Regions from separate parts of the Mesorhizobium sp. CNPSo 4670 genome, predicted to be linked through region 1. Evidence: predicted binding sites of a transcription regulator. Region 1 holds the regulator's gene; each other region holds the start of a gene.
What was found. Region 1 encodes PhoB, which activates phosphate uptake and scavenging genes when phosphate is short. Its sites were predicted from a motif close to TGTCATNNANCTGTCAT; they were not measured.

Region 1 (10,585 bases):
CCCGGTCTGCGGGCGCATTCGCGGCAGGCGTGTTAGAGGCCGTGTCGGTCATGAAGTCCTCCCACCGGTTTGCCGTCTGGCGCGGATGCCGGAAACACGATGCTATTTGCTTTCCGCGATCATTTGAAGCGGAATGCCCCTTGAGAAACGCCGCGGCCCAGGGGCCGCGGCGCTGAGATCGAACCGGGATCCCGTTCGGTTTTAGTTGCAGGCCGCGACGGTGCCGGCGGCGACGCCTGCACAGACTTCGTCCTTCTTGATCCAGCCGGCGTCGATGACGACGTTGAGATTGTCCTTGGTGATCGCGATCGGGGTCAGGAACAGCGAGTTGGTCTCGTTGCCGCCGGGCGTGGTGAACTTCACGGCGTTCGGGATCTTGTCCAGGGCAGTGCCAGCGGCCAGCTGCGAGGCGATCTCGGCAGCGTTCTTGCCGAGTTCGCGTGCGTCCTTCCACACCGACACGGTCTGTGTGCCGAGTGCAACGCGGTTCAGTGCGGCATGGTCGCCGTCCTGGCCGGACACCGGAACCGATCCTGCCAGCCCTTGCGCCGTGAGAGCGGCGACGACGCCGCCGGCGGTGCCGTCATTGGCTGCCACCACGGCATCGACCTTGTTGTCGTTGGCGGTGAGGAACTGTTCCATGTTCTTCTGGGCATTGGCGGGCAGCCAGCCATCCGTATAGGCTTCGCCGACATTCTTGATCTTGCCGCTATCGATGGCTGCCTTGAGCACTTCCATGGAGCCGGCGAACAGGAAATCGGCATTCGGATCGGCGCCCGAGCCCTTGATGAAGACGTAGTTGCCTTCCGGCTTGACCTTGAACACTTCGCGGGCCTGCATGCGGCCGACTTCCTTGTTGTCGAAGGTCAGGTAGAACACGTTCTTGTTCTCGATCAGCCGGTCATAGCCGACGACCGGAATGCCTTCGTCCAGTGCCTTCTGGACCGCCGGGCCGATGGCCGAGGCATCCTGCGCCAGGACGATCAGCGCGTTGGCGCCTTGCGAAATCAGGCTCTCGACGTCGGTGAGCTGCTTGCCCGGATTGGACTGCGCATCAGCGGAAATGTATTTGTCACCAGCCGCCTCGATGGCCTTCTTCATCGCCGCTTCGTCGGTCTTCCAGCGCTCTTCCTGGAAGTTGGACCACGAAACGCCGATGACCTTGTCCTTCGCCTGCGCGACCGACACCAGCGTCAGCGACATGGCGACACCCGCCAGGATGGCGGCTGTGAATTTTTTCATAATATCCTCCCTGCGCCGCGTATGGCGCGACCAAACTGACCCGTAGGCCGGCACAGAGGCTCTATTTTTTCGAGCCTCGAAAAAATAGTGATCCAACGCCCGAACGCTGTCAACATCGATTCTGATGGATTTTGACGTCTCTCCAAGTTTTTTTCGAGCTCCGGAATAAATAATGACATGATGGTGGGGTTCTGCCAGAATTTGGCTTGGCGCATGTCGCCCCAAAAGTGCGCAGTGGTTTTGGGGCAACGACACGCGCAGAAACAAGTGCCTGAAGCGCGTCGCGTTTTCAGGCTTCGCTGATGGCCTTCGGGAGGCACGAAAGGCTGCAGCGACCGGGAGGATGTGAAAAAGCATGTCGGTCGGAATCCGCCACGACGATCTGCGCCGCCGCAACCGGGCGATGGTGATTGCGGCCGTGCGCCGCGCCGGACAGCCGTCCCGCACCGAGATCGCCGCGACCACGGGCCTCAGCCATTCGACCATATCGGCGATCTCCTCCGACCTCATCGGCGAAGGCATCCTGACTGAGAGCAAGCCGAGCGAGGCCGGCTCGCTCAAACGCGGCCGGCCGCAGGTCGGCCTCGGCCTCAATCCGGAAGCGGCGGCGGTGATGACCGTGGTGTTGTCGCTGAACTTCCTCTCGGTCGCCGTCATCGACTATGCCGGCCAGGTGATCGCCGAGGAACAGCGCCGGCTGGACACGCTGACCATGTCGCGCGACGCGCTGGTCGGTGAATGCGTTGCCATCGTACGCCGTCGTCTCGAAGACCCCGACCTCGACGTCCGCAGTGTCGCCCGCATCGCGCTGGCGATCCAGGGCATCACCGACACGCGTGCCCGCGCCATGCTGTGGTCACCGATCACGCCGCACACCGATATCGCCTTCGCCGACATACTCGAGGACGAGTTCGGCATCCCCGCCACCATGGAGAACGACTGCAATATGATGGCGATCGCGTTGCGCTGGCGCGACCCTGATCGCTACCGCGACGACTTCATCGCCATCCTGTTGTCGCACGGCATCGGCATGGGCCTGGTGTTGAAGGGCGAGTTGTTCACTGGCACTCATTCCTCAGGCGGCGAGTTCGGCCATATGATCCATCGGCCGCACGGCGCGCTGTGCCGCTGTGGTCGGCGGGGCTGCGTCGAGGCCTATGCCGGCAACTATGCCATCTGGCGGAACGCAAGGCAGATGAGCGAGGACGCGGAACCGGTGGCCGATGTCAGTGACGCCGACATGCGCGCCCTGGCGAGCGCGGCCCGCGAAAGGGATGGACCCGAGCGCGAGGCCTATCGCAAGGCCGGCGAGGCACTCGGCTACGGTCTCGGCAGCCTGTTCGCGCTGATCGATCCGGCGCCCGTCGCCATGGTCGGTGTCAGCGCCGCCGCCTTCGACCTGATCGAGCCGGCATTGCGCGAGGCGATTGCGCAGACCGCCGGCGGCCAGCATTCGCAATCGATTTCCTTCGACACCGAACCGAACGAACTGCCACTGATCCGCGAAGGCTGCGCGACGCGGGCGCTGACCTTCGTAGACCAGGAGATTTTCGCGCCCGGCACGCAGGCGAGATCCGGCCTCGGCGGCAAGAACGTTGCGTGAATAACGCGTCGGGATGTGTTGAGATTCAGGTTAGGCCGAGTCGAGAATGGCGGGTTCCGAGAACCGGAACGGAGCGGACATTTGGATCCGTGAGTACCGGAAGCGCTGGAAACTGCCGTTCGCAGGCAGGCATCACCTGAATATCAGCATATCCCTAATCTTCCCGGATTGCGTAGCCCGCCCCACGAATGGTGCGGATGACATCGGGCATGCGGCCATTGTTGACCGCCTTGCGCAGCCGGCCGACATGCACGTCGACCGTGCGTTCGTCGATGTAGATCGTCTCGCCCCAGACATTGTCGAGCAGCTGGCTGCGCGAGAACACACGGCCGGGATGGCGCATCATGAATTCGAGCAGGCGGAATTCGGTCGGTCCGAGCCGAATCTCGCTCTTCTTGCGATAGACCCTGTGCGATTCACGATCGAGCACGATGTCGCCGACCTTGAGCACGCTGGACAGCACTTCCGGCTTGGCGCGGCGCAGCAGCGCCTTGACCCTGGCCATGAACTCCGGCGTCGAGAACGGCTTGACCAGATAATCGTCGGCGCCGGTCGAGAGGCCGCGCACACGATCGCTTTCCTCGCCACGCGCGGTCAGCATGATGATCGGCAGCCGCTCGGTCTCGGGACGCATCCTTAGCCGGCGGCAGAGTTCGATTCCGGAAACCGCCGGCACCATCCAGTCCAGCACCAGAAGGTCGGGGACGTTCTCCTGCAGCCGGATCTCGGCCTCGTCGCCGCGCGTCACCACCTCGACCTGGTAGCCCTCGGACTCCAGATTGTAGCGGAGCAGCACACCCAGCGGCTCCTCATCCTCCACCACCATGATTCGTGGCGCGATCATCGACTGGTCACCCCTGCCGTCATGCCGCCGGCGCGGACATTGCCGTCTCGTCCTGCTTCGGACGATTGGCGGGCAGCTGCGTACCGGTCAAAACATAATACGCATTTTCCGCGATGTTGGTGACGTGATCGCCGATGCGTTCGAGGTTCTTGGCGCAGAACAACAGATGCGTGCAGGCGGTGATGTTGCGCGGGTCTTCCATCATGTAGGTCAGGAGTTCGCGGAACACGGAGGTGTATTTGACGTCGATGCGCTCGTCGTCGGCGCGCAGCTTCGCCAAAGCCGCCGCGTCGCGCGCCGTATATTCCTCGATGACGCCCTGCACCTGGATCAGCACCAGCTGCGCCATTGCGTCGATGGAGTGCGACAGGTCGCGTGGGGTGACGCTGAGGCCGACGGTGCCGACGCGCTTGGCGATGTTCTTGGCAAGGTCGCCGATACGCTCGAGGTCGCCGGCCATGCGGATCGAACCGACGACATGGCGCAGATCGTCGGCCATCGGCTGACGCTTGGCGATCAGTGTGATGGCGCGGTCGTCGAGTTCACGCTGGCGCGCATCCATGATCGCATCGTCGGAGACGACGCGCTGCGCCAGGGCGTTGTCGGAATTCAACAGCGCCTTGGTGGCGCCGCCGACCATCGAGCCGGCGAGGTCGCCCATGTCGCGGATCAGCCTGCTGATCTGTCCGAGATCCTCGTCGAAAGAAGCCACTGTGTGTTCGCCCATGATCTTAGTCCTCGTATGCCTGAGCTCAGCCGAAGCGGCCGGTGATGTAGTCCTGCGTGCGCTTCTCGCGGGGCGACGTGAAGATCTTCTCGGTGCGGTCGAACTCGACCAGTTCGCCCAGATACATGAAGGCCGTCTGCTTCGACACGCGCGCCGCCTGCTGCATGTTGTGGGTGACGATGACGATCGTGTAGTCGGCTTGCAACTCGTCGATCAGCTCTTCGATCTTGGCGGTCGACAGCGGGTCAAGCGCCGAGGCCGGCTCGTCGAGCAGGATGACTTCCGGCTTCACCGCCACGGTGCGGGCGATGCAGAGTCGCTGCTGCTGGCCGCCTGAGAGGCTGAGGCCGCTGGCGTTGAGCTTGTCCTTGACTTCGGTCCACAGTGCGGCGCGCTTCAGCGCCTGCTCGACACGGCCGTCCATCTCGGACTTGCTGATCTTCTCGTAGAGCCTGACGCCGAAGGCGATGTTTTCATAGATCGACATCGGGAACGGCGTCGGTTTCTGGAACACCATGCCGATCTTGGTCCGCAGCAGGTTGAGGTCCTGCGAGCGGTCGAGAACGTTCTGCCCGTCGAGCAGCACCTGGCCCTCGGCCGTCTGCTTGGGATAGAGCTCGTAGATGCGATTGAAGACGCGCAGCAGCGTCGACTTCCCGCAGCCCGAAGGTCCGATGAAGGCGGTGACGCTGCGCTCGGGCAGCGACAGCGTGATGTCCTTCAGCGCCTTGCTCTGGCCGTAGTAGAAGTTGAGGTTCTTGACCTCGATCTTGGCCTTGCCGGCAATTGCCTCGGCGGCGATCGTCATGTCTGGAGACAACATCTGGCTCATTTGTCCTCTCTGCGTCCGGTCAGGCTGCGAGCAAAGATGCTGAGCGCGAGAACCGTCAATGTGATGATGAGTGCACCGGTCCAGGCCAGTTGCTGCCATTCCTCGTAAGGGCTGAGAGCGAACTGGAAGATGGTCACTGGCAGGCTGGCCATCGGCGCGTTGAGATTGCTCGACCAGAACTGGTTGTTGAGCGCTGTAAAGAGCAGCGGCGCCGTCTCGCCGGAGATACGGGCGATCGACAGCAATATGCCGGTGACGATGCCTGAAAGGGCGGCGCGGTAAGCGACCGACTTGATGACCACCCAGCGCGGCGCGCCGATCGCGGTGCCGGCCTCGCGCAACGCGTTCGGCACCAGGTTGAGCATGTCCTCGGTGGTGCGAACGACGACCGGGATGACCAGGATGGCAAGCGCGACAGCGCCGGCGATCGCCGAGAAATGCCCCATCGGCCGGACCATCAGTTCGTAGACGAAAAGGCCGATGATGATCGACGGCGCCGACAAAAGGATGTCATTGATGAAGCGCACCACGGTGGTGAGCTTCGAAAAGCGTCCGTATTCGGCCATGTAGGTGCCGGCCAGCACGCCGATCGGTGTACCGACGACGACGCCGATAATGGTCATCACGATGCTGCCGTAGATGGCGTTGAGCAGGCCGCCGGCATCGCCGGGCGGCGGCGTCATTTCGGTGAACACCGCAAGATTGACGCCGGACAGGCCCTTGTAGAGCAGCGCGCCGAGGATGAGCGCCAGCCAGGCAAGTCCGATGCCCGCGGCGGCGACGCACAGCGTCATCATCACGGAATTCTTCCTCTTGCGGCTCTGATGAAGCGATGTGGCTGTCGACATCGGTCAGGCTCCCGTGCGGGCGTCAATGCGCATCAGCATGTAGCGTGCGATGGCGAGGATCAGGAAGGTGATGACGAACAGGATCAGGCCGAGCGCTACCAGCGAAGAGGTGTAGAGATCGCCGACGGCTTCGGTGAATTCGTTGGCGATGGTCGCGGAGATCGTCGTTGCCGGCGCGAACAGCGAGGTGCTGATGCGGTGCGCGTTGCCGATGACGAAGGTCACCGCCATGGTTTCGCCGAGCGCGCGGCCAAGGCCGAGCATGACGCCGCCCATGATGCCGATCCTTGTATAGGGAATGACCACGCGGCGGGTCACTTCCCAGGTCGTGCAGCCGATGCCGTAGGCGGACTCTTTCAGCACCGGCGGCACCGTGTCGAAGACGTCCTTGGTGATCGAGGTGATGAAAGGCAGCACCATGATGGCAAGGATCAGCGACGACGTCAAAAGGCCGATGCCGTAGGGCGGACCGGCAAACAGGCTGTTGAGGCCGGGAATGCCATGGAACGCGCTGATGATGAAGGGCTGCACGGTCGTCTGCAGGAAGGGCGCCAGCACGAACAGGCCCCAGATGCCGTAGATGATCGAAGGGATGCCGGCGAGCAGCTCAACCGCCATGCCGATCGGGCGCCGCAGCGGGCGCGGGCAAAGCTCGGTGAGGAAGATGGCGATGCCGATACCGAGCGGCACGGCAATCAGGATGGCGATGGCGGACGTGATGATGGTGCCGTAGATCGGCGCCAGCGCGCCGAATTTCTCCGTCACCGGGTTCCAGCTTTCGCTGGTCAGGAAGGAGAAGCCGAAGGTCGACAGGGCTTGCCAGGAGCCGGCAAACAGCGAGATCGCAACACCGCCGAGCAAGGCCAGCACCAGTATGGCTGCGGCACGGGTCATTCCGTGGAAGATCGCGTCGGTCAGCGCGAAACGTCTGACAGTCGCGTCGCGCGAACCTCGAATGGCTGGCAAGGCTTCCTGGACAGCACTCATGTGAAGCTCGGCTCTTTGAGTTGAGGGAAAAGGAGCGCCGCGGCGCGGCGCTCCTTCAAAGGGATGTTACTCGCCGACGTAGACGGGCTTGCCGTCAGCCTGGATGTCGGCCTTCCACGAAGCCTTGATCAGGTCGACGACGCTGTCGGGGATCGAGACGTAGTCGAGACCCTTGGCGGTTTCCTTGCCGTCCTTGTAGGCCCAGGCAAAGAACTTCAGCGCTTCGCCGGTCGCGGCGGCGTCATCGGGGGTCTTGTGGATCAGCACCCAGGTCGAAGCAGCGATCGGCCAGGTGGCATCGCCAGGTTCGTTGGTGATGATGACGTTGAAGTTCTTCGCGCCCTTGAAGTCGGCATTCGAAGCAGCCGAGCCGAAGGATTCGAGCGACGGCTCGACGACCTTGCCAGCGGCATTCAACATCTTGGAGTACGACAGGTTGTTCTGCTTGGCATAGGCATACTCGACGTAGCCGATGCCGCCGTCGGTCTGCTTGACGGTGTTGGCAACGCCCTCGCTGCCCTTGGCGCCGACGCCGGTCGGCCATTCGACCGCGGTGTCCGAACCAACCTTGTCCTTCCAGTCGGGCGACAGCTTGACCAGATAGTCGGTGAAGTTGAAGGTCGTGCCCGAACCGTCCGAACGGTGGACGACGGCGATCGCCGTCGACGGCAGGGTCAGGGTCGGGTTGAGCGCCTTGATCGCGGCGTCGTCCCAGGTCGTGATGGCGCCGAGGTAGATCTGCGCGATCGTCTTGCCGTCAAGGATGAGTTCGCCCGGCTTGACGCCCGTCAGGTTGACGATCGGCACGATGCCGCCCATCACCATCGGGAACTGCACGAGGCCGTTCTTTTCCAGATCGGCATCGGACATCGGCTTGTCGGTGGCGCCGAAGGTCACGGTCTTGGCGATGACCTGCTTGATGCCGCCGCCCGAACCGATCGACTGGTAGTTGAGGCCGACGCCGGTGTCTTTCTTGTAGGTGTCGGCCCACTTGGCGAACACCGGGTAGATGAACGTCGAGCCGGCGCCGGAAAGGTCCGCGGCCATGGCTGCAGAAAGGGTGACGGTAGACGCTGTGGCCATTGCAATCGCAACGACCGCTGAGCGGATGAAATGTCTCATGTGGCCTGCTCCTGTTCGGAAGATGGTCTCTCGGCGCCATCCTCTCGGCGCCCGCTGAGGCCAATAGCCTTCGATTATAACAGTCGCATGACAGTTTCATGTCACCCCGGTAACGCGTCATCGGGGCGGGGAAAATGCCGGCCGGCCGGCGCTTGCGGCGGAAACCGGCTTTGTGCCCGGAATCAGGTACTTGCGCCGTTTCACACCGAGAGTGACCTGCCGTTTCGCGATCAACGCCTCGGCAAAGAAAATCCGGACGGGAACGCGTTGCTCTCGGCCAGATGTCGTGGCCGGGCCATCGCCGAAAACAGGTCCGTTGGGGTAGGTTGACGCTGTCTCATGCCGGCGGTCGCTGCTCCCGCCCGTAACTGGAAGAGCGGAATTCGAATGTGGCTATTGTCTCGGCTGGGCGTCGCCTTGGATATGGTGCGATCGCGCCATAGTCTTGCCTCAGCGAGGGGTCGCGAATCTCCGCCGGGCTCCCCCGGGCAAGCCGGGTGCGACGCCGGCCTTTTACCCGGCGTTGCGCTGAGCCTGGCGACTGGCGCCGACCCAGCGCTCGACTTTCTCGAGCAGGGCCCTTGGGCTGATCGGCTTGGGCAGGTAATCGTCCATGCCGGCCTCCAGGCAGCGTTCGCGATCGCCCTTCAGCGCATGCGCGGTGACGCCCACGATCGGCACATGCGTGCCGGTTTCTTCCTCCAGCCGGCGAATGGCGGCGGTGGCTTCGAGCCCGTTCATCTCCGGCATCGAGACATCCATCAGGATCATGCATGGATTGAGCCGGCCGAAGGCATCGAGCGCTTTGCGGCCATTGCCGACGATCTCGAAACCATAGCCGGTCTCGCCGAGAATCTGGGTGAACACCATCTGGTTCACCTCATTGTCCTCGGCCACCAGGATATCCAGCCTGTCGCCGCCGGCCGTCGCGGGAGGCCGGGGCCGAACCAAAGGCGGCTGCAGCAGCGCCCGTTGTTCCGCTGGCGCCGGCGGCGGTGGCCGCACAACCTTGCCCGGAGGGATGTCGGCTGCCTGCGGCTGGGTGTCGGCCGTGTTGTGGCGATGCCGCTGGATCGTGGCAACCAGCGTTTCCAGCAGCGCCGATGACCGCGCCGGCTTGATCAGCTGGGCATCGATGCCGAGATCGCGATAGCTGGTGTTGGCGAGCGACTGGTCGACCGAGGTCAGCATGATGATCGGCGTGCCAGCGAGGCCGGCGGTGTTGCGCACGATCCGCGCCATTTCGGCGCCGCTCATGCCCGGCATCTGGTAGTCGAGCACGACGCAGTCGACCGGCACGCCATAGGCGGCGGCCGCGATCAGCACCTTGAGACCCTCGGCGCCGCTTTCGGCCGCGCAGGAATCGAACGTCCACGATGTCATCTGTTCGGTCAGGATGGCCCGGTTGACGGCATTGTCGTCGACGATCAGCACGCGCGCGCCGGTCACGTCGACGGGCGTGATCCGTTGCCCGTTCTGCTGTCCCGCCCTCGGCAGCGTGACGGTGAACCAGAAGGTCGAGCCCTTGCCCTCGGCGCTCTCGACACCGATGTCGCCGCCCATCAGCTCGACGAGCCGCGAGGTGATGGCAAGACCAAGGCCGGTTCCCTCGTGCCGCCTCGTCGACGAGGTGTCGACCTGGCTGAATTTCTCGAACACGAGTTTCAGCTTTTCCTCCGGGATACCTATGCCGGTATCGGTGACCGAGATCGTCAGTTTCGTCCCGGTCGGAACCCTTTCGCCGGTGACATCGACCAGCACATGGCCTTCATCGGTGAACTTCACCGCGTTGCCGAGCAGGTTGGTCACGATCTGCCTGATGCGGCCGACATCGCCCACGAACAGGCTCTCGAGACGAGGCTCGATGCGCACGATGAGCTCGAGATCCTTCTCCTTGGCGCGTGTCGACACCAGCGTCGCCACATCCTCGATCGCCTCGGCAAGGTTGAAGGGCGCCGGATCGAGCACCAGCTGGCCGGCGTCGATCTTGGAGAAATCCAGGATGTCGTTGATGATGGTGAGCAGCGCGTTGCCCGATTTGACGATGATGTCGGTGAACGTCTTCTGTTTCGAGTTGAGGTCCGATTTGGCCAGCAGTTCGGCCATGCCGAGCACGCCGTTCATCGGCGTGCGGATCTCGTGGCTCATATTGGCGAGGAATTCCGACTTGGCGCGGTCGGCGAGTACGGCGCGCTGCCGTGCCTCGCGCAGTTCGGCCTCGCGCGTCTTCAATTCGGTGATGTCGGTGGTTGACCCGATCAGGTAGAGCGAACCGTCGGAGGCGATCATCGCGCCCTTGCGGGCGAATTGATGCCTGACGCTGCCGTCGGCCAACGTCACCGTCTCTTCGACCTCCTGGGTTTCGCCGGTGCGCAGCACC
Region 2 (10,585 bases), on a different contig from region 1:
CGCGCCGAATGGATGGCGCAAACTTTTCTGGAAGCGCCGCGCTGCATCAATCGCCGACGTGGCGCCCTTGGTTTTACCGGACGGTTTCGTGGCAAACCCATCAGCATTCAGGCGACAGGCATCGGCGTCTCGTCGTTTCTGATTTATGTGCATGAATTGCTTGACTATTATGGCGCCCGGACGTTGATCCGCACGGGCACCTGCGGCAGCCTGACCGCCAAGGCCAAGCTGCGCAGCCTTGTCATCTCGCAATCGGCGCGGGCGGAAAGCGCTCAAAGCGGTCAGGTCTTCGGCCTCTACAAGGCTGTCGCCGGTCCGGATCCGGCGCTCCTCGCAAGTGCGCTGGCCAAGGCAGCCGAACTTGGCATCGACCATTGTGCCGGCCTGACGGTTTGCAGCGACATCTTCTATCATCCTGAAGGACGCAGCCGCTTTGCCGAGGCGCAGGCAGCCGGAGCTCTAGCCGTGGATATGGAAACCAGCGCGCTCTATCGCATCGCCGGGCATTTCGGAGCCCGGGCGCTGTCGATGTGCACGGTGGTCGACAACATAGAGACCGATGAACTGACCGACTACCGAGAGCGCCAGGAGCTGTTCACCGATATGAGCCGGCTGGCGCTCGAAATCGCGGTCGACAGCTAGGCGGCTTGCCGCTTCGGCATTGCCTGCTCATCCATGCCTGGCCGATGCCCGCGCAAATAGAGCGCGCAGGTGGTGCGCAGCATGGAGGCAAAGTTTGGAATGGCGCCATTGATCTCGATGGCTTCGTCGTAGAGCTTGGAGATGAACTTCGGCGTCGTCAGGCCCTGGTTTTCGGCGATTTCATCGAGCAACGCCCAAAATGTCGCCTCAAGCTGGATGCTGGTCGAGTGGCCGTCAATGCGAATCGACCGATTGATCTGGCGATAGCCTTCGGGGTCCTGGCCCGCAAATACCCTACACATCCGACAAACCTCCCATGCTTGTTGGTCTTGGGCGGGCAGGCGTACGGTCTGATACTGTTCGACCTGTCCCCATCCGCATTCTCGGGCATATTTGCCGGAACGGCAATCGGACTTTCGTCCCTGTCCCCTAAAGCGCGTCGCCAGTTCACGGTTTTGGGCGTGGTAACCGGCTGCCACCACCTTTTCCCCGCTCTGCCCATAATTGGCTCCACACAAGGGCGGAGACTGATTTGGCCAAAGCAATTCATTCCATGATCCGGGTTCTCGACGAGGCCCGATCCGTCGATTTCTACAGGAATGCCTTCGGGCTCGATGTCGCCGACAGGTTGGACTTCGAGACGTTCACACTCATTTACCTCAGCAACGCCGAAACCGGGTTCGAGCTCGAACTGACCGTGAACAAGGGCAGGGTCGAGCCTTACGGGCTCGGCGATGGTTACGGCCACCTCGCCGTTTCGATCGCCGACCTCGACAGCGAACATGACCGGCTCGGCGCGCTCGGCCTCAACCCGAAGAAGATCGTCGAGTTCAACCATGACGGTTCGCCGATCGCCCGCTTCTTCTTCATCGAGGATCCGGACGGCTACAAGATCGAGGTTCTGCAACGAGGAGGTCGCTTCCAATAGGAGACAATGCGGCCGCACCGGCGCGTGCCGCGCCAGCAACGGCGCTCTCAAGCATTTCACCCAAAAGTGCGCAGCGGTTTTGGGACAACGAGATGCACAAACAACGTCTTGAAGCACGTCAATTGTGATGCGCTTCAAGGGGCGCAAATAGCAAGCAGGGAGGAATATTATGGTCACGATCTATGACGGGAAGCCTGGACTTTCACGTCGTGAGCTTCTCAAACGCGGTGGTATCGGTGCGTTGCTCGTCATTTCCGGCAGCGCGGTCATCAGCCCCGAACATGCCTGGGGGCTCGAGACATCGGCGCTCAAGCCCGAAACCATGGCGACGCTGATCCAGATGGCGCGCGACATCTATCCGCATGATCAGATTCCCGACAAATATTACGCCATCGCCGTGAAAGGCCATGACGACCAGGCCGGCAAGGATGCCGCCTACAAGACGATGATCGAAGACGGTATCGCCGACCTCGACAAGAAGTCTGGGGACGGAGGCTACCGTGGCCTTGGCTGGGAGGAGCAGCGCGTCGCGGTGCTGAAGCAGATCGAGGCGACGCCGTTCTTCCAGGCCATCCGTGGCGGCCTCGTCGTCAGCCTCTACAACCAGAAAGAGGTCTGGCCGATCTTCGGCTACGAGGGCGAGTCCTTTTCCAAGGGCGGCTACATCGCGCGCGGTTTCAACGACATCGAGTGGCTCTGAGCCCCGTCGTTTTGAACCCGCAAACAGAAATCATGGGAGGAAACCGTGGCAACAGCATTTGACCTGAACAACGACGGCGTGGTCGTCATCATCGGCTCGGGCGCCGGCGGCGGTACGCTCGGCAACGAACTTGCCCAGAAGGGTGTCGACGTCGTCATCCTGGAGGCCGGCGCGCGCCACGAATATGAGGATTTTGTCAACGACGAGTGGGATTCGTTCACCCAACTCGCCTGGAAGGACAAGCGCACCACCTCCGGCGACTGGCGCGTGGCCAAGGATTTTCCGAACCTGCCGGCCTGGATCGTCAAGTCGGTCGGCGGTTCGACGACCCATTGGGCCGGAGCGTCGCTGCGTTTCCAGGAGCACGAGTTCAAGGCGCTGTCGACCTACGGCAAAGTGCAGGGCGCTACCCTGCTCGACTGGCCCATCACTCTGGCCGAGATGGAGCCCTACTATGCCAAGGCCGAAGCCAAGATGGGCGTCACCGGCACCAATGACTGGCCGAGATTGCCGGGCAACAACAATTTCAAGGTGTTGAAGGCCGGCGCCGACAAGCTCGGCTACAAGGAATGCCACACCGGCAACATGGCGATCAATTCGGTCGAGCGCGACGACCGTTTGTCCTGCCAGCAGACCGGCTTCTGCTTCCAGGGCTGCAAATGGGGCGCCAAATGGTCGACGCTCTACACCGAGATCCCCAAGGGCGAAGCAACAGGTCATCTCGAAGTCAGGCCGAACGCCATGGCGATCAAGATCAACCATGACGCCTCGGGCAAAGTGACCGGCGTCGTCTACGCCGACAAGGACGGCAAGCTGCAGGAGCAGAAAGCCCGTATCGTCGCCGTCGCCGGCAACTCAATCGAAAGCCCCCGGCTGCTGCTCAATTCGTCGTCGGGCAAATTCCCCGACGGCCTTGCCAACTCATCCGGGCAGGTGGGCAAGAACTACATGCGCCACACCACGGGCTCGGTCTATGCCATCTTCGACAAACCGGTGCACATGTATCGCGGCACCACCATGGCTGGCATCATCCGCGACGAAGCGCGCCATGATCCGTCACGCGGCTTCGTCGGCGGCTACGAGTTCGAAACGCTGTCGCTCGGCCTACCTTTCATGGCGGCCTTCCTCGATCCAGGGGCCTGGGGCCGCTCGTTCACCACGGCGCTCGACCACTACGACCACATGGCCGGGCTGTGGATCGTCGGCGAGGACATGCCGCGCGGGGAGAACCGCATCACGCTGCATGCCGACATGAAGGACGAGCACGGCATGCCGATCGCCGACGTGCATTTCGACGATCACCCGAACGACACCGCGATGCGCAACCATGCCTACAAGCAGGCCTCGGCGCTTTACGCCGCGGTCGGCGCCACGCGCACCTTCCCGACGCCGCCCTATCCGTCGACCCACAATCTCGGCACCAACCGGATGAGCGAGAAGGCGGACGATGGCGTCGTCAACCAGCATGGCCAGACGCACGACATCAAGAACCTGTTCGTGTCGGACGGCAGTCAGTTCACGACGGGCGCCGCCGAAAACCCGACCTTGACGATCGTGTCGCTGGCGATCCGCCAGGCCGATTACATCGCCGCGCAGATGTCGGCCAAGACGATCTGAGCCGGCAAGACATCGCCCCATAACCGGGGCGGTGCCAACTTCAGTGTCCTCCCGGGCAGCATGCGGAACGCGTAACGCGCGTTCCGCCTTTTTGTGGGACCAGACTGACTAGGCGCCGACCGGCTGCCCGTCCTTGCGGCGGATGGCGACCACGGATGGGCGCGGCAACTGGCCGTCCTTGAAGTCGGGCCACAGTGTCTGCACCTTGTCGAGCGTCTCGGCGTCCTCGGCCGGGTGCTGGACCGACAGGAACAAGGTCGTGCCGTCGGGGGTGAAGCAGGGGCCGGTTGCTTCGGCGCCATGCGGGCACGTGAACAGCAGCTTCGGCAGGCCACGCGCCGGGCCTTCGGTGTCGACGCCGTAGACGCCGTCCGGCAGGTCGAAATCATTGGCACCGTCGGTCGCCACCCAGAGCCGGCCGGCCGGATCGAAGGTGATGTTGTCGGGGCAGACGAACCAGCCATTGTCCGATGTGTCCGGGTGGAAGGTGGCGCCGACCGCGGCGTCCTTCGGGTTGCCGCACAGCACGAACAGATCCCAGGCATATTTGTCGGCGGTATGGTCGGCGTCCACGCCGCGGCCGCCTGGCGGGATCAGTTCGACGATGTGACCCCAGAGGTTTTCCGGACGCGTGTTGGCCGGATTGATCTTCGACTGGTCGCGCTTCTTGTTCTTGGTCATCACCGCATAGACGCGGCCTGTCACCGGATTGGTCTCGATGTCCTCGGGGCGGTCCATTGGCGTGGCACCCAGCGCGTCCGCCGCCAGTCTTGTTTTCAGCAGCACTTCGGCCTGATCGGCAAAGCCGTTTTCAGCCGTAAGCTTGCCCTGACCGTGAACCAGCGGCAGCCAGGTCATGGAGCCGTCGGCGTCGTAGCGCGCGACCGAAAGCACGCCATCGTCCAGCAGGTCGTTGCCGGACGCCGGTTTGGCCGGGTCGTAAGCCTTGCTCGAGACGAAGCGGTACATGTATTCGAAATAATCGTCGTCGCCCATGTAGACGACGACGCGGCCGTCCTTGTTGAGGACGACCGTCGACGCCTCATGCGACATGCGGCCAAGTGCCGTGCGCTTCACTGGCTTGGACTGGGGATCATAGGGATCGATCTCGACCACCCAGTCGAAACGGTTGGCCTCGTTCGGCTCCTTGTCGATGTTGAAGCGGTCGTGGAAGCGGCTACGGCCGTAGATGTCGGAACCGTCGAAGCCATAACGATCGAGGATGTCCGCGGTCGGCGCCTTCTTCGGATCGCCGCCGAACAGGTCGGAAACACCCTCCTCGCAGGTCAGCACGGTGCCCCACGGAGTGAAGCCGCCGCTGCAATTGTAGCTGGTGCCGAGCACTTTCGTGCCTGTGGCATCGGCCGAGGTCTGCATCAAGGCGTGGCCGGCAACCGGGCCGGAGACGGTCATTTCGGTGTTGACGGTGATGCGGCGGTTGAGCGGGCTGTCCTCAACCAGCGACCACTTGCCGTCCTTCAACAGCACTTCGACGATCGAGTGACCCATGGCCGCCATGCCGAGATCGACCTGTTCCTTGGTCATCGTCTTGCCGGCGTCATCCTCGGTCATGCCGGGAAACATGACGTTGGGCGAGATGTATTCGTTGTTGACGCAGAGCAGGCCGTGGTCGGAATTGACCGTGCCTTTCGGCAGCGGCAGGAAGGCGATGTAGTCACAGTTGTAACCAAAGCGCTTTTCCTGCGCGTCGGCGGCGACCTTGTTGCCGTCGAAATCCGGCAGACCCGCGACGAGCGGGTCGCCCCAGCGTGCCACGATCGTGGTTTCATAGCCCTCGGCGGCGGCGTGCGTCTTGTCGTAGACGCGCTTCAACTCGGGAAAGCCAAGTGTGGAAAGCGCCGCCGCGGCATGTGTTTCGCCGGCAAACAAGGAACCGACGAAGCTGCCGCCGGCGATCAAGGCACCCGATGCGAGGCTGCCCTTCAGGAGAGTGCGGCGCGAGACGCGCTCGGCTATGACGTCGCGAATGACAGGGGAGGATGAAGACCGGGAGTTGGCCATTGTGTGTGCCTCTCAAGGTGGATGGTGACGGCGCACCGCTGCCTATCCAGTTTCGGCAACATCCAGATGACATGAGAGACAGGCAGGCCCGCCGAGGCGGCTGCTATTGCCAAGGAATATTTACGGGCCGCTTCCTTTGGTGCACGTCGAGGCGGTGAAGGCGCCGTCGGGCTGCTTCATGATGATGTCGAAGGAGGGCGCACTCTGGCCGTCGAGCGTGGCCTGGGTCAGCGACAGCGAGTTGCCGCCAGCGGTATAGCCACCCAGTGGTCCAAGCCACGAGATCACACCGTTTGCATCCATCTGGTAATTGTAGCCCTGCTGGGCGGTCCCGAAGGTGACCGGGCCGCTGTAGACGTTGCCCTTGATGGTGATATCGCCGAGGTTGAGGAACATTCCAAGCAGGTACACTTCACAGTGGTAGGTGCCGTCGGGCATCTTGCCGTCGCTGAAGTCGGCTCGGGCAGTGCCGGTCGCTGCCGCCAGAACCAATATGCCGATAAAAATGCGTGAAATGCCGGATACCATGACGTCGCTCGTTTGAGGTGCGAGCTTGCCCTATTTCTGCGCCGAGCCGCAACCTGTGTCACTTGCGATCCGCCGGCGAAGTTCAAAAACTAGGCAGTTTGCCAATTTGGGCGAAAATTAGGCAAAGTCCTTGTGCGCTGCGCAAATTTCTCTCAATCAATTTTTAACGGATCCTCTTTGTTTTCATAAAGCTAATATACCAAACATCTGATAATATTGATCTATTGTCTATTGTTCGGCATCTCCCCGGCGATTGGCATGGGGGTTGCATTGCATTGTTGCGGTGCAATCAACCAGCCTGGGAGTGTTAGGCATGAGGGGTAATTTCTCGACAATAACAAAAATGTTTTCGGCGAGCGTCGTTGCTGCCGGCCTGTTGATGTCCGTGCCCGCCAGGGCGGCCGACGACACGATCAAGGTCGGCATTCTCCATTCGCTGTCGGGGACCATGGCAATCTCGGAGACGACGCTGAAGGACGCCATGCTGATGCTCATCGACGAGCAGAACGCCAAGGGTGGCCTGCTTGGCAAGAAGCTCGAGGCCGTGGTCGTCGATCCGGCCTCCAACTGGCCGCTGTTCGCCGAAAAGGCGCGCGAGCTGATCTCCAAGGACAAGGTCGCCGCGGTGTTCGGCTGCTGGACCTCGGTGTCGCGCAAATCGGTGCTGCCGGTGTTCAGCGAACTCGACAACATCCTGTTCTATCCCGTCCAGTATGAGGGCGAGGAAAGCGAGCGCAACGTGTTCTACACGGGTGCGGCGCCGAACCAGCAGGCCATTCCGGCCGTCGACTATCTGATGAGCGAGGACGGCGGTTCGGTGAAGCGCTGGGTGCTCGAAGGTACCGATTACGTTTATCCGCGCACCACCAACAAGATCCTCGAGGCCTATCTGAAGGCCAAGGGCGTCGCGGCGGAAGACATCATGGTCAACTACACGCCGTTCGGCTTCTCCGACTGGCAGACCGAAGTTTCAGCAATCAAGAAGTTTGGTTCGGCCGGCAAGAAGACCGCCGTCGTCTCGACCGTCAACGGCGACGCCAATGTGCCGTTCTACAAGGAACTCGGCAACCAGGGCATCAAGGCCGAGGATATTCCGGTCATGGCCTTCTCGGTCGGTGAGGAAGAGCTTGCCGGTCTCGACACGGCGCCGTTGGTTGGCCATCTCGCCGCCTGGAACTACTTTGAAAGCGTCGATACGCCTGAGAACAAGAAGTTCATCGCCGACTGGCACAAGTTCATCAAGAACGACAAGCGCACCACCAACGATCCGATGGAAGCCCATTACATCGGCTTCAACATGTGGGTGAAGGCGGTCGAGAAGGCCGGCACCACCGATCCGGACAAGGTCATCGACGCCATGATCGGCGTTTCCGTGCCCAACCTGACCGGCGGCTATTCGACGATGATGCCGAACCACCACATCACCAAGCCGGTGCTGATCGGCGAAATCCAGGCCGATGGCCAGTTCGAGACGGTTTCGCGCACGCCGGGCCTTGTGATGGGCGACGAATGGTCCGACTACCTGCCTGACTCCAAGGACCTCATCTCCGATTGGCGAGCGCCTCTGTCCTGCGGCAACTTCAATGTCGCCACCGGCAAATGCGGCGGCAAGGGCACAAACTGATCCTCCCGGGCTGACCAGGTCTGGGCCGCAGGTCCATGACCTCAGACCGCAGCGTCCGGACGGTTTCCTCCGCCGTCCGGACGCCCAATTCAAACCTTCAAGGGTTGCCTGAAGCCGATGAACCTGTTGCGCGCGATTGGCCTGACGCTTTTGTTCCTGCTGGCGACGCTGTCGTCGTCGGGTGCTGGCGAAGCCGATTTGCGTGGCATCATCGCCAAATTCGCGACGGCCAAGGGCTTTTCGGAAACAGGTGCTGTCGTCCACGACCTTGCGGCTACAAGTGATCCGGCTGTCGAACGGCCGCTTGCGGCACTCGCCGACGGCAATCTCTATATCCGCAAGGCGGATTCGCTGGTCTTCGTCGGCAAGGAGGCGGGCGACAGCGTTGAGCTGTTCGATCCGCTGAGCGGCGAGAAGTCGGCGGATGCCGCCAAGGACGACATCACCAAGATCAAGGTCAACAACACGCTGCGACGCGTCATCCGCGATGCGCTGGGCACGCTGACGCTCGGTGCCAAGGATCCGGCCGTGCGCATCGCCGCTGCCGACACCATGTTCAAGACACCCGATGCCGCAAACATCGGGCCGCTCGACACCGCGATCGCCAGCGAGGCCGTGGCGAGCGTCAAGGCCCTGCTCGAACAGGCCCGTGCCGCCTCTGTCTTGGTTTCCGACCGGACGGATGCCGACAAGCTCGCTGCAATCGCGCTGATCGGCGCACGGAGCGACCGCGATGCGGTTTCGCTGCTCACCTCGGTCGAGGCGAACGCCTCGGGTGCGGTCCAGGAGGCGGCGACGGCCGCAATCGCCGATATCAATTCTACGCTGGCATTCTGGGATGCTGGCCAGAACATCTGGTACGGGATATCGCTGGGCTCGGTGCTGCTGCTGGCGGCAATCGGGCTTGCCATCACCTTCGGCGTCATGGGCGTCATCAACATGGCACATGGCGAGATGGTCATGCTTGGCGCCTACACGACCTTCGTCGTCCAGCAGGTGATCCGCACATCCTTTCCCGGCCTGTTCGACTGGTCGCTGGTCATCGCGCTACCGCTCGCCTTCCTCGTCGCGGCGCTTGTCGGCTTGGCCATCGAACGCGGCGTCATCCGCTTTCTCTACGGGCGGCCGCTGGAGACACTGCTGGCGACATGGGGCGTCTCGCTGATCCTGCAGCAGGCCGTGCGCAGCATTTTTGGGCCGACCAACCAGGAAGTCGGCAATCCCTCCTGGATGTCGGGCTCGTTCAATGTCGGCCAGCTCGCGATCACCTGGAACCGCCTCTGGATCCTGGTTTTCGCGCTCACCGTCTTTGCCGTGCTGCTCTATGTGATGAGGCGCACGCCCTGGGGCCTGCAGATGCGCGCCGTCACAGCCAACAGGCGCATGGCCGCCTCGATGGGCATCAAGACGCCATGGGTCGACGCGCTGACCTTTGCGCTCGGTTCCGGCATTGCCGGCATTGCTGGTGTCGCGCTCAGCCAGATCGACAATGTCTCGCCCAATCTCGGCCGTGGCTACATCATCGACAGTTTCATGGTCGTGGTCTTCGGCGGCGTCGGCAATCTGTGGGGCACGCTGGTCGGTGCGTTCTCGCTCGGCATCGTCAACAAGTTCCTCGAGCCCTATGCCGGCGCCGTGCTCGGCAAGATCGTCGTCCTGGTGCTGATCATCCTGTTCATCCAGAAGCGCCCGCGCGGCCTGTTCGCGCTCAAGGGCAGGGCGGTGGAAGCATGATCACCGGACGCTTCTTCGCCGCGGGGGCGGACCGCCGCATCGCCATCACGATTCTCATCCTCTTGGCGGTGGCCGTCATCGTGCCGCTGCTTAACCTGGCGGTGTCGCCGACCAGCGCCTTCTACGTGCCGTCCTATATCGTCGCGCTCACCGGCAAATATCTCTGCTATGCGCTGCTCGCTTTGGCGCTCGACCTTGTCTGGGGCTATTGCGGCATTCTCTCGCTCGGCCACGGCGCCTTCTTCGCGCTCGGCGGCTATGCGATGGGCATGTACCTGATGCGCCAGATTGGCGCGCGGGGCGTCTATGGCAATCCCATCCTGCCGGACTTCATGGTGTTCCTCAACTACAAGGAATTGCCCTGGTTCTGGACTGGTTTCGACCATTTCTGGTTCGCCGGCCTCATGGTGCTGGCGGTGCCCGGCCTGCTCGCTTTCGTCTTCGGCTGGTTCGCCTTCCGCAGCCGTGTCACAGGAGTCTACCTCTCCATCATCACCCAGGCGATGACCTACGCGCTGCTGCTCGCCTTCTTCCGCAACGACATGGGTTTCGGCGGCAACAACGGCCTGACTGATTTCAAGGATATTCTCGGCTTTAACGTGCAGGCCGACGCGACGCGTTCGGCGCTGTTCGCCGCCAGCGCGGTGATGCTGGCGCTCGCCGTCTTCGTCACCTGGGCAATCGTCGGTTCCAAATACGGCAAGCTCCTGATGGCGGTACGCGACGCCGAGAGCCGCACGCGCTTCCTCGGCTGGCGGGCGGAGAATGTGAAGCTGTTCGCCTTCACAGT
Region 3 (10,585 bases), on a different contig from region 1:
GGCGACCTTGCCCGACTTCTTCGCCGCCGCCGCCATGGCTTCGGCCTCGGCGAAGCTCGGCGCCATAGGCTTTTCGCACCACAGATGCTTGCCGGCCTCGAGGATGGCGATGGCCATCTCCGGATGGAACTGGTTGGGCGTGGTCAGCGAGACGATATCGACATCCGGGTCGTTGACGACGGCGCGCCAGTCGCCGGACGCCTTGGCGAAGCCGAACTCGCCGGCCTTGCGCCTGGCGAGGTCCTCATTGACCTCGCCGAGATGGATGAGCCGGGGCTTGGGCACGTCGGGAAAGACGGCGCCGACGGCACTCCATGCGATGGCGTGACACTTGCCCATGAAACCCGTGCCGATGAGACCGACGCCGACCATTTTCCATTTCTCCACTGCCTGAAGCGTTGGATGGATGAATTAGTCCATTTTCTCTTGGAATGGAATGTCTGCCTCATTTTTTATGGCGTTCTTGCGCAGGCTCGCTATGATGGGGCAGAGAGGGTACCCATAGATGAGCCTGGACAGAGCGACGATGGACGAACGGGTACCTCGCGACTTCGAGACGCTGCGCGCCACCATCCTGGACCGGCGCGAAAGCCTGCCCAAGCGCATCGCCCAGATCGCCGCCTATGCGCTCGACAATCCCGACGACATCGCCTTCGGCACCGCCGCCAGCATCGCCGCTTCGGCCGGCGTGCAGCCGTCGACGTTGATCCGCTTTGCCCAGCAGCTCGGCTTCGACGGTTTCACCAGCCTGCAGCAGGTGTTTCGCGAGCGGCTGCGCGAGCGCAATTCCTCCTATGATGAACGCCTGCAGGCGCTGCGTGCCAAGGCCGAGGGCGCCGCCGGTCACCGAGCGATCTTCGACGGCTTCGTCGCCGCCGCCAGCACCTCGCTCAACGACATTTCGCGCACGCTTGACGACGCGCATCTGGAAGACGCGATTTCCCTGCTGGCGAAGGCGGAAACCATTTACGTTTTGGCCAAGCGCCGCTCCTATCCGGTGGCGTCCTACATCGCCTATGCGCTGGGCAAGCTGAAGATCCGCAATCAACTGATCGAATCGGCCGCCGGGCTGAACGCCGAGATGATCGCATTCGCCACGCCGGCGGATGCCGTCATCGCGATCAGCTTCTCGCCTTACGCGCCGGCCACCATCGACGAGGCGCGCAGCATTTCGGAACAGGGCGTGCCGATCGTCGCCATCACCGACAGCTCGTTTTCGCCGCTTGCCCAGTTCGCCAGCATCTGGTTCGAGGTGGCCGAGGCGGATTTCGCCGGCTTCCGCTCGCTGTCGGCGACGATGGCGCTGGCCATGGCGCTGACCGTCGGCGTCGGCGAAAAACGGCGCAGCACGGGCCGCAGGCGCAAGGCCTAGCAGGCACCTCAAAGACAATTTAGGCCAGGGAATGCTCATTCCATATTGACTATGGATTGGAATTATTATTTCATATTCCTGGCGCCACGCTGCCGCTCGCGCGTGTACCCCAAAATACGTTGCTCAAGACAACAAGACTGACGGGAGGTTCCAATGAGCGAAGCCATGGACGCGAGACAGGCGCCGCTCGACGTCATCACCATCGGTCGCGCTTCCGTCGACCTTTATGGCCAGCAGATCGGCTCGCGGCTGGAGGACATCACCTCGTTCGCCAAGTCGGTCGGTGGCTGCCCGGCCAACATTTCGGTCGGCACGGCGCGGCTCGGCCTGCGCTCGGCGCTGCTCACCCGCGTCGGCGACGAGCAGATGGGCCGCTTCATCCGCGAACAGCTGGCGCGCGAAGGCGTCTGCGTCGACGGGCTGAAAACCGACAAGGAACGGCTGACCGCATTGGTGCTGCTGTCGGTCGAGGACGAAGGCGTGTCGCCGATGATCTTCTACCGCAGCGACTGCGCCGACATGGCGCTGGCGCCGGAAGACATCGACGAGGCCTTCATCGCCTCGGCGCGATCCATCGTCGTCACCGGCACGCATTTTTCCCGCCCCAACAGCGATGCCGCGCAGCGCAAGGCAATCCGCATCATCAAGGCCAAGGGCGGCAAGGTGGTGTTCGACATCGACTATCGGCCGAACCTCTGGGGTCTGGCCGGCCATGCCGAAGGGTTCGAACGTTACGTGAAATCAGACCGGGTCTCGGCCCAGCTGAAGACAGTGCTGCCCGATTGCGACCTGATCGTCGGCACAGAAGAAGAGATCATGATCGCGTCGGGTGCCGATGATTGCCTGAGCGCCTTGAAGACGATCCGCTCGCTGTCCTCGGCGACCATCGTTCTGAAGCGAGGCGCCATGGGCTGCATCGTCTATGACGGGCCGATCAGCGACGATCTGGAGGACGGTGTCGTCGGCAAGGGCTTTCCGATCGAGATCTATAATGTGCTCGGCGCCGGCGACGCTTTCATGTCCGGCTTCCTGCGCGGCTGGCTGGGCGGAGAAGACCATGCGACGGCGGCGACCTGGGCCAATGCCTGCGGCGCCTTCGCCGTGTCGCGGCTGCTCTGCGCGCCGGAATATCCGACCTTCGAGGAGCTGCAGTTCTTCCTCAAGAACGGCAGCAAGCATCTTGCCTTGCGCAAGGACGAGGCGATCAATCACATCCATTGGGCGACCACCCGCCGCCGCGACGTTCCCTCGCTGATGGCGCTCGCCTGCGACCATCGCATCCAGCTCGAGGATGTGGCGGCAAAGGTCGGTACCGATCCCGCACGCATCCGCGATTTCAAGGTGCTGGCGGTCAAGGCGGCGGCGAAGGTCGCTGCCGGCCGTGACGGCTACGGCATGCTGATCGACGAGAAGCATGGCCGCGAGGCGATGTTCGAATTCGCCCGCCATCCCTTCGCCTGGCTCGGGCGGCCAGTCGAATTGCCGGGATCGCGACCGCTGCGTTTCGAGTTCTCGCAGGACATCGGCTCGCAACTCGTCGAATGGCCGGTCGACCACTGCATCAAGTGCCTGTGCTTTTATCACCCCGACGATCCGGCTGCCTTGAAGGAAGAGCAGCAGCAGAAACTGCGCGCGCTGTTCGAGGCCGCACGCAAGGTCGGCAGGGAATTGCTGGTCGAGATCATCGCCGGCAAGCACGGCAAGCTCGACGACAAGACGATCCCGCGCGCGCTGGAGGAACTCTATGCGCTCGGCATCAAACCCGACTGGTGGAAGCTCGAACCGCAGGCTTCGGCGGCGGCGTGGGCAAAGATCGAAGCGGTGATCCTCAAGCACGATCCGTGGTGCCGGGGCGTCGTGCTGCTTGGCCTGGAAGCGCCGCAGGACGAACTGGAGGCGGCTTTCGCCGCCACCGCCAAGGCGCCCATCGTCAAGGGATTTGCCGTCGGCCGCACCATCTTCGTCCACGCGGCCGAACAATGGCTGGCCGGCAAGATGTCGGATGACGAGGCGATCGCCGACATGGCCTCGCGCTTCGAACAGTTGACCGAAGCGTGGCTTGCCGCGCGCGGCCGCAAAGCAGCATAAGAAGGCGCGGCATAGGACAAGCGGACCCAAGGACTGGGGAGGAAACCACCATGAGCAAGACAATCCGCCTGACAATGGCGCAGGCGCTGACCCGCCTTCTCAGCAGACAGATGACCGAGATCGACGGCAACAAAGTCCCGATCTTCGGCGGTGTCTGGGCGATCTTCGGCCATGGCAACGTCGCCGGCATCGGCGAAGCGCTCTATCAGGTGCGCGACGAACTGCCGACCTTCCGCGCCCACAATGAACAGGCGATGGCGCATGCGGCGATCGCCTTTGCCAAGGCCAATTTCCGCCGCCGCTTCATGGCGGCGACCTCGTCGATCGGCCCCGGCGCGCTCAACATGGTGACGGCTGCTGCACTCGCCCACGTCAACCGGCTGCCGGTGCTGTTTCTGCCCGGCGATGTCTTCGCCAACCGCATTCCCGATCCGGTGCTGCAGCAGGCCGAGGATTTCTCCGACGGCACGGCGACGGTCAATGACTGCTTCCGTCCGGTGTCGCGGTATTTCGACCGCATCACGCGGCCGGAACAGATCATCCCGGCGCTCAGCCGTGCCATGCAGGTGCTGACCGATCCGGCCGATTGCGGCCCGGTGACCCTGTCGCTGTGCCAGGACGTGCAGGCCGAGGCCTATGACTATCCCGAGAGCTTCTTTGCCGAGCGGGTCTGGCACCAGCGCCGCCCGCGGCCGGACCGCCATGAGCTAGCCGCAGCGGTGGCAGCACTCAAGGGGGCGAAGAAGCCGCTGGTGATCGCCGGCGGGGGCGTGCTTTATTCGCAGGCCTCGGATGAGCTGGCGAAATTCGTGCAGGGCGCCGGCATCCCGGTCTGCGAGACGCAAGGCGGCAAATCCTCCCTGCCGGACGATCATCCGCTCAACATGGCGGCGGTTGGCGTCACCGGCACCTCGGCCGCCAACCGGCTGGCGGAGGAGGCCGATGTCGTGCTGGCCATCGGCACGCGGTTGCAGGATTTCACCACCGGCTCGTGGGCGCTGTTCAAGAATTCCGGCAAGACCATCATCGGCTTGAACGTGCAGCCCTTCGATGCCGGCAAGCACCGGGCGCTGCCGCTTGTCGCTGATGCGGCCGAGGGGCTGGCCGAACTCGGCGCGGCGCTGAGGGGCTGGAAAGCGCCGGCAAGCTGGACCGACAATGCCGCCGCCGGCAAGAAGGCCTGGCAGGCTGAGGCGGCCAAGGTGACGGCGTCGACCAACGCCACCTATCCTTCCGACGCGCAGGTCATCGGCGCCGTGCAGCGCGCGATGGGCTCTGGCGTAACCCTGCTGCATGCCGCCGGCGGCCTGCCCGGCGAACTGCACAAGCTATGGCAAGCGGGCGCGCCCGGCTCCTACCATGCCGAATACGGCTTCTCGACCATGGGCTACGAGATTGCCGGCGGCCTTGGCACAAAGATGGCGAAGCCGGACGAGGAGATCGTCGTCATGATCGGCGACGGCTCCTATCTGATGCTGAATTCCGAAATCGCCACCTCGGTGATGCTCGGTCTCAAGCTGACCATCGTGCTGCTCGACAACCGCGGTTATGGCTGCATCAACCGGCTGCAGATGGCGACCGGCGGCGCCAACTTCAACAATCTCCTGAAGGACTCACGCCACGAAATCCTGCCCGATATCGACTTCGCCGCGCATGCGGCCAGCATGGGGGCGATCGCCGAGAAAGTGCCGTCGATCGCCGGGCTGGAAAACGCCCTGGAAAAGGCAGGGAAGAACAACCGCACCACCGTGCTGGTCATCGACACCGATCCGCTGGTTTCGACCGATGCCGGCGGCCATTGGTGGGATGTTGCGGTGCCGGAGGTGTCGGCGCGTGCCCAGGTGAACGCGGCGCGCAAGGCCTATGACGAAAAACGGCAGATGCAGACCATTGGCGATTGATGCCAACGCCGGCAAATCCCACCTTTCTCCTCGCGGGGAGGGTGGGCACGAACTGAAAACTGGAGTGACGACTTGAAAGCCAAACTGGGCATGTCCCCCATTGCGTGGTGGAACGACGATCTTGCGGAACTCAGCGATGATGTGTCGCTGGAAGAGTGTTTGCGCCAGTCGCGCTCGGCCGGTTTCACCGGCATGGAGATGGGCCGGCGGTTTCCCAATGATCCCGATGTCATGCTGCCGATCCTGAAGGCGGCCGACGTGACGCTGTGCGGCGGCTGGTTCTCGGGCACACTGGTCGATGAGGACATCGGCAAGAACAAGGATCGCATCCAGCCGATGATCGATCTGTTCAAGGCGGTGAACGCGCCTTGCATCGTCTATGGCGAGGTCGGCCGTTCGATCCAGGGCGACCGCTCGAAGCCGCTCGCCACCAAGCCGAAGCTCTCGAACGACGAGATGAAGGCCTATGCGAAACGCCTCACCGAGTTCGGTGAATGGTGCGCCGAAGAAGGCATGCCGCTGTCCTACCACCACCACATGGCGGCGGTGGTCGAGACCGAGCCGGAACTCGATGCCTTCATGAACTATTCCGGAGCCGGCATTCCGCTGCTGCTCGATGCGGGGCACCTGGCCTTTGCCGGCGGCGATGTCCTGCGCGCCATCGACAATCATCACAAGCGGATCAGCCATGTGCATGTGAAGGACGTGCGCATGGGCGTGATCGACAAGCTCGACCGCACCAAGCAATCCTTCCTCGACGCCGTCGCGCTCGGGGCCTTCACGGTGCCGGGTGACGGCTCGCTGGATTTCGGCGCCATCGTGCAGCGGTTTGCCGACCATGGTTACGAGGGCTGGTTCGTGGTCGAGGCCGAGCAGGATCCGAAGAAGAACCCGCCGCTCAAGATGGCTGAGGTCGGCCACAAGGAATTAATGCGGGTGATGACGGCGGCCGGCTATACGGTCGAGACACAGGGCTTTCCAAATGCCTAAGGCTTCCCCAATGCCTGCGGCTTTGCCAATACCTGACGCGCTGGTTCTCGGCGAAGCCGGGTTGCTGTAGGTTGGCCGGATGAAAGATTCCGAGCACCCGTTTTTCCGGCCTTTGTGGCGGCGCGTCGCCGTCGTCGCGGTCTGCGTCATCTGGTCGATCATCGAATTCGCCACCGGCACGCCTTTCTGGGGCATGATCGCACTCGGCTTCGCCGGCTACGGCGTGTGGCAGTTCTTCTATCTCTACAAGCCGGCCGACGAGAGCAAGGCAGCGGCCGAGCCCGAACCGAAGGAGTGAACCGGATGTCGAAGCTGCTGGTGAAGGCCAACAAGGGCCATGGCCGCGTCGCCCATGTGACGCCGCAGATCGCAGGCTGGACCTATGTCGGTTTCGACCTGCATCGGCTGAATCCCGGCGAGAGCGCGTCGGGAAAAACGGACGATCGCGAGGTCTGCCTGGTGTTCGTCACCGGCAAGGGCAAAGCGACGGCCGGCGGCAGGGACCTCGGGCTGCTCGGCGAGCGCATGTCGCCCTTCGACGGCAAACCGTGGTCGGTCTATGTACCCGAGGGTTCCGACTGGTCGGTCAAGGCAGACACCGAGCTGGAACTCGCGGTCTGCTCGGCACCGGGCCTCGGCGGCGGCCTGCCGGTGCGTGTGATCAGACCGGAGGATCTCGGCCAGGAGGTGCGCGGCAAGGGCACCAACACCCGCTATGTCACCAATATCCTGCCGGAGGGCAAGCCGGCCGATTCATTGCTGGTGGTCGAGGTCATCACGCCCGGCGGCCACACGTCGAGCTACCCGCCGCACAAGCATGACCAGGACAATCTGCCGGCCGAATCCTATCTCGAGGAGACCTATTATCATCGGCTCAACCCGCCGCAGGGCTTTGCCTTCCAGCGCGTCTACACCGACGCCGATAAGAACGGGCATCGCGCGCTGGATGAAGCCTTGGCGATCGAGGATGGCGATGTCGTTCTGGTGCCCAAGGGCTATCATCCCTGCGCCGCCTGCCATGGCTATGACCTCTACTATCTCAACGTGATGGCCGGGCCGAAGCGGACGTGGAAATTCCACAACGCGCCCGAGCACGAATGGTTGATGAAAGCCTGACCGGTCATACGTTTCGGGTGAAGCTGTTGGTCCAGCTCGGGAAAATCGTCGGCTAAGGACCCACCGGGTCGATTTGCCTTCGAAAACCCTTCAAAGCTTCGTCAATCCGTCATGGAAATCGCCTATGGCAGCGGGGCCAGTGCATGTCGCCCAAAAGTGAGCAGCGGTTTTGGGATTACGACATGCGAAAAACCAAGACTTAAAGCGCGTCGCAGCATTTCTTCAAACGCGGCGCGCTTTGACGAGGACTTCTTCTCATGCGCTACGCCATCTATTTCACTCCCCGGCAGGACGAGCCGCTGGCGCGGATCGCCGCCAATTGGCTGGGGCGCGACCCGTTCGGTGGCGCGACAAGGCCGGTGGAGACGGTGGCCGATCTGTCGGCGGCGGAAGTTGCCTTCCACACCGCTTCGGCGCGGCGCTACGGTTTTCACGCGACGCTGAAAGCCCCCTTCCGGCTGGCTGCCAACGAGACGGAGACCTCGCTGCGCACGGCACTCGACCATTTTGCCGAGGCAACGCCGGTGGTGACGATCCCGCGCCTTGTCGTCAGCCAGATCGACAGCTTCTTTGCGCTGGTGCCGGAAGGACCGCTGCCTCCGCTCAACCGCTTTGCCGATGACGTGGTGCTCGGTTTCGACCGGTTTCGTGCGCCGTTGACCGAGGCGGAGATCGAACGGCGCAGCCCGGACTCGCTGAAGCCCGCCGAATTCCGCAATCTGTGCCAGTGGGGCTATCCCTATGTCTTCGAGACCTTCCGCTTCCACATGACGCTGTCCGGCCGGGCGGGGCCACAGGAAAGCCCACGTCTTCGCGCAGCAATCGACAGCCTGTTCGCGGAGGTGCTGCAACAGCCGGTGCTGGTGGATGCGTTGACGCTTTTTGTCGAAACCGAACCGGGCGCACCGTTCATGGTGCTCTCACATCACGCGCTCGGGCGCCGCCCTGCCAGAAAAACCGCATGAATAACCGAGCCGGAATAAACAAGGACTGCCTGAAATGACCGCCGAAACTGTTCTTACCAACGCGCGCATCGTCCTTGCCGACGAGATCGTCGAGGGTTCGCTGGTGCTGCGCGACGGCTTTATCGCCGGCATCGATGCCGGCATCGGCCACACCGGCGGGAACATGGCCGGCGAGGACATGGGCGGCGACTATATCATTCCCGGGCTGGTCGAACTCCACACCGACCATCTCGAGGGCCACTACGCGCCGCGGCCGAAGGTGCGCTGGAACCCGATCGCTGCGGTGCTCGCCCATGACGCGCAAGTGGCGACCGCCGGCATCACCACCGTGCTCGATGCCTTGCGCGTCGGCATGGACGAGGACGCCGACCTGACATCGGACGACATCCGCAAGCTGGCGGACGCGATCGAGGACAGTGTCCAGCAGGATCGTCTGCGGGCCGACCACTTCATCCATCTGCGCTGTGAGGTTTCGGCGCCGGACTGCCTCAAGGCCTTCGCCAATTTCGACGGTGACGAGCGGGTCAAGCTGGCATCGCTGATGGATCATGCGCCCGGCCAGCGCCAGTTCGTCAACCTCGAAACCTATGCCTATTACTACCAGCGCAAGCTGAAACTGACCGACCGCGACTTCAAGCTGTTCTGCGAAAAGCGGATGGCGGAATCGGCCAGGAATTCGGGACCGAACCGTGTCCATATCGCCGCCGCCTGCCACGAACGCGGCATCGTGCTGGCAAGCCACGACGACGCCACGACAGGCCATGTCGACGAGGCGATCGAACAGGGCGTGCGCGTCGCGGAATTCCCGACCACGGAGGAAGCCGCCAGGGCGTCGAAACAGGCCGGGCTCGGCGTCTTGATGGGTGCGCCCAACGTCATGCGCGGCGCTTCGCATTCGGGCAATGTCTCGGCCCGCACGCTCGCCGGCGATGGGCTGCTCGACATCTTGTCGTCCGACTATATTCCTTTCAGCCTGATCCAGTCGGCGTTCTTCCTCGGCGACGTCGTCGAAGGCATTTCGCTGCCGCAGGCGGTCGCCATGGTCTCGAAGAACCCCGCCGAAGCGGTTGGCCTGACCGACCGCGGCGTCATCGAGCAGGGCCGACGCGCCGATCTGGTGCGCGTGCGTGTCGACGACCATGTTCCGGTCGTGCGCACGGTCTGGCGGCAGGGACGCCGGGTCGCATGATGGTGTCGGCCTTGATCGAGCGCGAATTGTCCGCGGAGACGTTTCCGATCCGCGACGGCGTCTTCGTCGCCGTCGTCGGCCCGAGCGGCGCCGGCAAGGATACGGTGATCGGCTACGCCCGCGCCCGCTTTGCCGACGAGACCCGGCTGGAGTTCGTACGCCGCGTCATTACCAGGCCGAGCGATGCCGCGAGCGAGGATCACGACACGCTGGCCGACGCTGCCTTCATCGAAGCCGAAGCGGATGGCGCCTTCGCCATCTCCTGGGAGGCGCATGGCTTGCACTACGGCATCCCGGTCGATGTCGACTGGTCGGTCGCCAACGGCCGTGTCGCCGTCGCCAATGTGTCGCGTGCGATCATACCGGTCCTGCGCGAGCGCTATGCGAATCTAGCCATCGTCGAGATCACCACCTCGCCGGAGGTGCTGGCCGAGCGGCTGGCTATGCGCGGGCGCGAGTCGCGCGGCGAGGTGCTGGCCCGGCTGGCGCGCAGCGCCAATGTGACCTTGTCCGGACCTGATGTCACCTCGATCGACAACAGCGGCCCGCGCGAGGCGGCCGGCGAACGTTTCGCCGAGGTGCTGCGCAAGGCGATGGCCTTCTCCGACATATCGGGCTTGATCTAGAGCCATAGCGCTCCACTTGCTTTTTCGCTGCTACTGGAGCGCTGTATGGTGCTGACCGCATCATGATGCTGGATCGCGATCCCGAGGCAACGACCTTCCAAGAAGAATCTCCATGCAGACTCTGACACCCATCCTTTCGACCATCACGGCGGCATTCCTGGCGTCCTTCGTCGAGGTCGTCGAGGCCTTCACCATCGTGCTCGCTGTCGGGGTGACGCGCAGCTGGCGCCCGGCACTGACCGGCGCCGCACTGGCGCTGGCGCTGCTGGCGGCCCTGGTGCTGGCGTTCGGCCCGCTGCTGGCGCTTGTTCCCATCACCACGCTGCAGTTCGTCGTCG

Region 2: the regulator PhoB is predicted to act here: its motif matches at 5,965-5,981, upstream of AC0ZT5_RS04235 (PhoX family protein).
Region 3: the regulator PhoB is predicted to act here: its motif matches at 7,564-7,580, upstream of AC0ZT5_RS19225 (DUF1045 domain-containing protein).

What each region holds. Positions count from the first base shown of each region.
Region 1 covers NZ_JBWJFQ010000005.1:95,370-105,954, forward strand. Annotated here, with positions in the region: gene AC0ZT5_RS11290 (sugar ABC transporter permease) at 1-52, opposite strand, end outside; gene xylF (D-xylose ABC transporter substrate-binding protein) at 202-1,242, opposite strand; gene AC0ZT5_RS11300 (ROK family protein) at 1,598-2,845, shown strand; gene phoB (phosphate regulon transcriptional regulator PhoB) at 3,000-3,689, opposite strand; gene phoU (phosphate signaling complex protein PhoU) at 3,709-4,416, opposite strand; gene pstB (phosphate ABC transporter ATP-binding protein PstB) at 4,442-5,248, opposite strand; gene pstA (phosphate ABC transporter permease PstA) at 5,245-6,096, opposite strand; gene pstC (phosphate ABC transporter permease subunit PstC) at 6,100-7,083, opposite strand; gene pstS (phosphate ABC transporter substrate-binding protein PstS) at 7,150-8,205, opposite strand; gene AC0ZT5_RS11335 (PAS domain-containing protein) at 8,719-10,585, opposite strand, start outside.
Region 2 covers NZ_JBWJFQ010000002.1:158,555-169,139, reverse strand. Annotated here, with positions in the region: gene AC0ZT5_RS04260 (purine-nucleoside phosphorylase) at 1-642, shown strand, start outside; gene AC0ZT5_RS04255 (ribbon-helix-helix domain-containing protein) at 639-944, opposite strand; gene AC0ZT5_RS04250 (VOC family protein) at 1,175-1,570, shown strand; gene AC0ZT5_RS04245 (gluconate 2-dehydrogenase subunit 3 family protein) at 1,740-2,270, shown strand; gene AC0ZT5_RS04240 (GMC family oxidoreductase) at 2,316-3,887, shown strand; gene AC0ZT5_RS04235 (PhoX family protein) at 3,996-5,909, opposite strand; gene AC0ZT5_RS04230 (hypothetical protein) at 6,030-6,437, opposite strand; gene urtA (urea ABC transporter substrate-binding protein) at 6,751-8,061, shown strand; gene urtB (urea ABC transporter permease subunit UrtB) at 8,179-9,795, shown strand; gene urtC (urea ABC transporter permease subunit UrtC) at 9,792-10,585, shown strand, end outside.
Region 3 covers NZ_JBWJFQ010000011.1:64,869-75,453, forward strand. Annotated here, with positions in the region: gene AC0ZT5_RS19190 (Gfo/Idh/MocA family protein) at 1-372, opposite strand, end outside; gene AC0ZT5_RS19195 (MurR/RpiR family transcriptional regulator) at 527-1,372, shown strand; gene AC0ZT5_RS19200 (bifunctional 5-dehydro-2-deoxygluconokinase/5-dehydro-2-deoxyphosphogluconate aldolase) at 1,526-3,460, shown strand; gene iolD (3D-(3,5/4)-trihydroxycyclohexane-1,2-dione acylhydrolase (decyclizing)) at 3,511-5,361, shown strand; gene iolE (myo-inosose-2 dehydratase) at 5,434-6,351, shown strand; gene AC0ZT5_RS19215 (DUF3329 domain-containing protein) at 6,431-6,649, shown strand; gene iolB (5-deoxy-glucuronate isomerase) at 6,655-7,467, shown strand; gene AC0ZT5_RS19225 (DUF1045 domain-containing protein) at 7,725-8,432, shown strand; gene AC0ZT5_RS19230 (alpha-D-ribose 1-methylphosphonate 5-triphosphate diphosphatase) at 8,467-9,621, shown strand; gene phnN (phosphonate metabolism protein/1,5-bisphosphokinase (PRPP-forming) PhnN) at 9,618-10,247, shown strand; gene AC0ZT5_RS19240 (COG4280 domain-containing protein) at 10,360-10,585, shown strand, end outside.